DNA from 2 places in the Clostridium sp. genome. Region 2 is predicted to be linked to the other one. Evidence: a T-box and tRNA genes for the amino acid it is inferred to sense, from the RefSeq annotation. Region 2 holds a T-box; the other holds one or more tRNA genes.
The links. A T-box is a leader RNA that pairs with one kind of tRNA and senses whether it is charged. The one in region 2 lies ahead of leuS (leucine--tRNA ligase), so its partner is inferred to be a tRNA-Leu.

Region 1 (3,132 bases), 400 kb from region 2:
CTATAGAATTATAAGAGGATATACTAATATAAATAAGTTAGTTGTTTTTATAGAGGATATATTGTTTTGGATCTTTTCCGGAGTAACTGTTTTTGTATTTTTACTCTATACAAATTATGCATATACGGATATGTACGTATATCTATGGATAGTATTAGGAATAGTTCTATATTTTAAATTGGCCAGTAAGATATTTTCCAATTTAGAAAGGAAAATATTTAAAATTTTAGGAAGAATGTTTAGAATAACCTTGAACATAGTTCAATATCCTTTTCAATGTATTATCTATTATTCCAGAGCAAAAAATAATAAAAATTGCAAAAAATAGCTTGAATAAAACTAAAAAAAATTTTACAATATAAATGTATATATTTTTAAATGGTTTATTAATTTTTAGTTAATATGCCTATTGGTTATATTGATTTTATATTAGGAGAATAGGACTATGAGAAGAATAAAAATTAAGGTAAAAAATATAGCCGCACTTTTATTGACAATATATGTGTGCTATATATTTATAAATCAACAAATAACCATGTGGAATATAAAGAAACAAATAAATGATAAATATGCTGAAGAGCAAAAAATGAAAGAAAAAAACATAAAATTACAGGATGAAATTAAGATGTCTAAATCTGATATGTACATTGAAAAATTGGCAAGAGAAAGACTTGGTTTTATTAAACAAGGCGAAACTCCTGTAATAAACATCAAAAATTAATACTTAGCTTATAATTTATTATTATATATTATTTTTAAGGAGGAGTCTTTTTAATATGACCTTAAAGGCAGGAAGCATACTGGAGGGTACTGTAGTTAATATAACCAATTTTGGAGCTTTTGTTGAAGTAGATGGTAAGACTGGACTAGTGCATATCTCTGAGATATCTGATACTTATGTGAAAAATATAAGAGATTATTTGAAAGAAAAAGATAAAGTAACTGTAAAGGTAATTTCTATTGATGACAACGGTAAGATAAGTTTATCTATTAAACAAGCCAATATTGGTAAGAAAAGCTTTAAGCCGGTAGAAATAGATTGGCAGAAAGATCAAAATAAGCAAGTGCAGGGAAACTTTGAGGATAGGTTATCGAAATTTTTAAAGGATAGTGAAGAGAGATTTCAAGATATTAAAAAACATCAGGACTCAAAGGGAAGAGGATATAAAAAGTCTTCTAACTATTAAGTTATGAATTTAAAGAGGCTAATTAATTAGCCTCTTTAACTATATAAAAAATGCTTTATAAAATAGTTGACAGTAGTGTATTTATAATATATAATTGTTTATGTTGTCAAATCGGAAAGATTTAGGCAGATGCTGGAGTGGCGGAACTGGCAGACGCACAGGACTTAAAATCCTGCGGGCTTTAAAACCCGTACCGGTTCGATTCCGGTCTTCAGCACCAATAAAATATCGCGGGGTGGAGCAGTTGGTAGCTCGTCGGGCTCATAACCCGAAGGTCGTAGGTTCAAGTCCTGCCCCCGCAACCATTTGTTTATTGTGGCGGAATAGCTCAGATGGCTAGAGCATTCGGTTCATACCCGAAGTGTCATAGGTTCAATTCCTATTTCCGCTACCAATTTGTTTAAAGTGATTTTTAAATTGATAGATGTATATGATTTAAAATCTGTATCAGTTTGTTTCCGGTTTTCAACAATAATAGAGTGTCGCGGGGTGGAGCAGTTGGTAGCTCGTCGGGCTCATAACCCGAAGGTCGTAGGTTCAAGTCCTGCCTCCGCAACCAAATATATATGTGCTTGATTTAATATCCATGATTAGTTTCATGGATTTTTTGATTTTTTGAAGACTGTACTTTTGAAGTACAGTTTTTGTACAGCCTATTAAAAATAAGTCACATTGTGGATAATATTATATTGGATCTGTGTATAAAATGACATATAAAAATACAGAAGTTCATTTTTATAAGTATAATTGTCTAAAATAAAAATCATTAAAAATCATAGAAATAAATGTCCTAAAAAAAATAAAGGTACCCATCACCATATGACATTTATTTCCATAACAAATTGCTATAATAAAAGCAGTATTTTATAAGGTGGGTGATATGTATGCAATATGAATTAGAAGTGTTTCCTTATCAAAGGTCAGAAAAATTAAATAAGCAAGAAAGAAAGGGGAGGTTTAAAGACCCACAAGAAGTATTGAAGCTTGTATTTTACTTTTTGGCAGCATTTTTAGTAGCGAGAGTTATGATGGTAAATCTAATGGCACCTTTTGGAATAGCTTTTCTTACTGCTGTTGTAGTATCTGAAAAAAGGAAAATTGCATGTTTGTCAGCTTTGGGGACTATAATTGGTTATATTTCAATGTATGGTAATATAAAATATCCTGTCATGTACTGTACTATAAGCATAGTACTAATGGCTGTAAGCTACATATTGAAAGGGTTAGATAAAAGTAAAAAGCTGATTTTAATATTTGCATCTGTTTTGGCGGGAATACTTTTTTATAAGTTTTTAATAGTCAAACTTTCATTTTCAGTGGCGTTATTTAATGCCTTTTTTGAAATTTTATGTATATTCCCATTATATTTTATTATTAATTATTCTATAATATGTTTTAAAGAATTAAGAACAAGACATTTATACAGTAATGAGGAAATAATAAGCATGGCAGTTACTATATCATTTATAGTATCTGGCACCTGGGGGATTATGATATATGGAGTATCTTTTAGGAATATAATAGCGCTGACTTTTGTACTGATGCTTGGATATATAAAGGGAAGTGCACAGGGAGCTGCTTCCGGGGTAGCCATGGGAACTATTATAGGAATAACTTCAAATGAAATGCTTGTGTATATTGCAGTATATGGATTATGTGGTCTCATATCCGGTATCTTTAGAGAGACAGGGAAATGCATGAGTGCCTGCTCATATATGGTTGTTTTTATAATATTAAAATTATATTCTAATATAGGTCCACAATTTAAAGTTCCTGAAATACTAATAAGCTGTGCAATTTTTATAATAATACCCAAAACTATTTATAAACAGATGGAGACAGAACTGGATTGGCAGAAAAAAAGAGAAACTCAAAAAGAAAATTATGCTGATAAGATTAAATCCGTTCTAGTTGAAAGATTGGAAAATTTCGCCGAGGTACTTAG
Region 2 (3,132 bases):
TGATTTTATTTTGGGAACTTGTGCTTCACAGTGCATGAACTTTTTTAACAAACTTCCCATAGCAAAAAATGAAGATTTACTATATAACATATTGCAATATGGACTTTTAGAAAAAATGGATAAAGTATTTGAGAGAGGTGTCTACAAAAATGAAAAATCCCTATGAGGTACTTGGAATAAAAGAAAATGCTTCAAAAGAAGAAATCAAGAAGGCATACAGAAACCTGGCAAAAAAATATCATCCGGATCAATATGGAAACAATCCGTTAAAAGACCTGGCAGAAGATAAAATGCGGGACATAAACGCAGCTTATGATTATCTGATGAAAAATTCATCTGGTTCAGGAAATGGAAATACTTCCTACAGCAGCGGGAATACTTACTCAGGAGAAAACTCCGATTTGTATCAATCCATTGAGGTTGATATAAACAACGGCAACATACGGGATGCTGAAGAAAAGCTCTCAAGATGTACTACACAGGATGCTGAATGGAATTATCTTATGGGAATACTTAATTTGAGAAAGGGATGGTACAACGAGGCCTTTTCCAACCTGAGCACCGCATGCAGCATGGATCCCGATAATTTTAAATACAGATCTGCATTAAACAGGATGCAGAGCATGAATAATACTTACAGACAGCCCTATTACAATACGAGAAGGGGTGATTCCGACATCTGTAATATCTGTGCTACATTATACTGTCTGGACTGCCTTTGTGATGGAGGCGGCGCAGGCTGCTAATTTTACTATGATTTAAGGAGGAATGAAAATGTCCGGTAATTCAGCGAAATCCCTTTACATGGCTAAGGGAGGTCTTTTAACTGCCATTGGTGTGATTCTAATCTACGTGAGTGGAATAATACCAGTAAATAAAGCTTATTTATTGGCAATAGCATCTTTCATCATACCTCTTTCCATATTGATCACGGATATAAAAAATACATTTGTAGTTTATATTTGCACCTCCATATTGTCTATTCTTTTATGTGGAGTTAAATTTACTGTAATTACATATATACTTTTTTTCGGTCTATATGGTTTTGCAAAATTCTATATAGAGAAAATCAACAAAATAGTTTTGGAAATCATTCTCAAACTGCTATTTTCAAATGCCTGTGCAGCCATTTTATTCTTGATTTACAAGCTATTTTTCCCTGGACTGTTCAATCTTAGATTTTCATTGTACTTGATTATCATAGGACTCCAGATAGCTTTTATCTTATATGACTACGTTTTAACTTTGATTATAAATTTCATGGACAAAAGACTTTCTAAAAAAGTTTAAAATTTCCTTGACATTTAATTTTAAAATGGTATAATATTTAATGTCGATTGATTTTCAGGATAATGCCCATTCGCCAAATGGTAAGGCACCTGTCTCTGGAACAGGCATCTGTTGGTTCGAATCCAGCATGGGCAGCCAAAGAACTCATTTTGAGTTCTTTTTTTAAATTATTCTTGACAAAGTATTATTACATATTATAAAATTTGATAAAAGTAAATAATTAGCTTTGAATAAGGAATAGTAATATTTACATCACTAAAGAGAGCTGTTGTCAGGTGAAAAACGGCATGAATTCAAAATATGAACTCGCCTTAAGAGCTTGTCTGAATAAATCAGATACGGAAAAATCCGTTATATTTTAAGTGAAATCATTTGTTGATTTAATTAGAGTGGTACCGCGGGAATTGAACTTTTCGTCTCTTTTTGGGAGATGAGAAGTTTTTTATATTATCAGTATAAACAGTATTAGATGAACCTATATAGCTATTATGAACAAAGGAGAGATTTTATGTACAGCACTAAAATTGATGAAAAATGGCAAGAAAAATGGGAAAAAACACATATTTATAAATTTGATGAAGATAACCTGGCTAATAAATTATATGTACTGGAGATGTTTTCCTATCCATCAGGGAGTAGACTTCATGCCGGGCATTGGTTCAACTATGCTCCCGTGGACTCCTGGGCAAGATTAAAGAGAATGCAGGGTTATAATGTATTCCAGCCTATGGGTTTTGATTCATTCGGACTTCCTGCAGAAAACTATGCCATCAAAACTGGAATTCATCCAAGTGATTCCACTGAAAAAAACATCGCCACAATGGAAAAACAGCTTCGATCCATGGGTGCCATGTTCAACTGGGAAAATGAAGTAATAACCTGCCATCCTGATTATTACAAGTGGAACCAGTGGCTATTTCTTCAACTATATAAACACGGTCTGGCTTTCAGGAAAAATGCTCCCGTAAACTGGTGCCCCAGCTGCAAGACAGTTCTTGCAAATGAACAGGTTCAGGAAGGCCACTGTGAAAGATGCGGAACCGAAGTCACTAAAAAGGATCTGACTCAGTGGTTCTTCAAAATAACGGATTATGCAGAAGAACTTCTTCAATACCTTGACAAACTTGATTGGCCTGAAACAACAAAAGCAATGCAGCGACACTGGATAGGAAAATCCACAGGTACAAATGTAACTTTCAAGGTAAGCGATTCTGATCTTGAGTTCAGTGTTTTCACTACAAGGGTTGACACTTTATTTGGTGTTACTTATGTAGTACTGTCACCTGAAAACACCCTGGTGGATAAACTGACAAAGGAAAAATACAGAAAACAGGTTGAAGAGTACAAAGAACAGGCCAAAAAACAGAGTGAGATTGAAAGGCAGTCAATCACAAGAGAAAAAACCGGTGTATTTTCCGGGTCATATGCCATAAACCCTATAAATGGAAGGAAAGTTCCAATATGGATTGGTGACTATGTACTCAATACTTATGGTACTGGAGCCGTAATGGCAGTTCCTGCCCACGATGAAAGGGACTTTGAATTTGCCACCAAATACAAGCTTCCTATAGAGAGGGTTATAGAAGGCGGAGACAGTCTCCCTTATGTAGAATATGGGAAAATGATAAACAGCCGCGAATTCAACGGTCTGACAACAAAAGAAGGCAAGAAAGCTGTTACCAAAAAACTTGAAAACATGGGACTTGGTTCTGGAAAAGTAAACTACAGATTAAGAGACTGGCTTGTATCCAGGCAGAGATATTGGGGAACCCCTATTCCAGTAGTCTATTGTGAAAAATGCGGTATAGTTCCCGTTCCTGAAGATCAACTTCCAGTTAAACT

Region 1: it encodes a tRNA-Leu, which carries the amino acid that the T-box ahead of leuS (leucine--tRNA ligase) is inferred to sense. The anticodon was not compared.

The regions. Positions count from the first base shown of each region.
Region 1 is NZ_JAKVOI010000001.1:3,135,187-3,138,318, forward strand. Features, by position in the region: gene yabQ (spore cortex biosynthesis protein YabQ) at 1-328, shown strand, start outside; gene LKE46_RS15520 (FtsB family cell division protein) at 446-721, shown strand; gene LKE46_RS15525 (S1 domain-containing RNA-binding protein) at 777-1,187, shown strand; tRNA gene LKE46_RS15530 (tRNA-Leu) at 1,319-1,407, shown strand; tRNA gene LKE46_RS15535 (tRNA-Met) at 1,417-1,492, shown strand; tRNA gene LKE46_RS15540 (tRNA-Met) at 1,505-1,581, shown strand; tRNA gene LKE46_RS15545 (tRNA-Met) at 1,671-1,746, shown strand; gene spoIIE (stage II sporulation protein E) at 2,072-3,132, shown strand, end outside.
Region 2 is NZ_JAKVOI010000001.1:2,733,454-2,736,585, forward strand. Features, by position in the region: gene LKE46_RS13395 (DUF5685 family protein) at 1-166, shown strand, start outside; gene LKE46_RS13400 (J domain-containing protein) at 150-746, shown strand; gene LKE46_RS13405 (hypothetical protein) at 775-1,290, shown strand; tRNA gene LKE46_RS13410 (tRNA-Gln) at 1,354-1,428, shown strand; T-box leader at 1,508-1,714, shown strand; gene leuS (leucine--tRNA ligase) at 1,799-3,132, shown strand, end outside.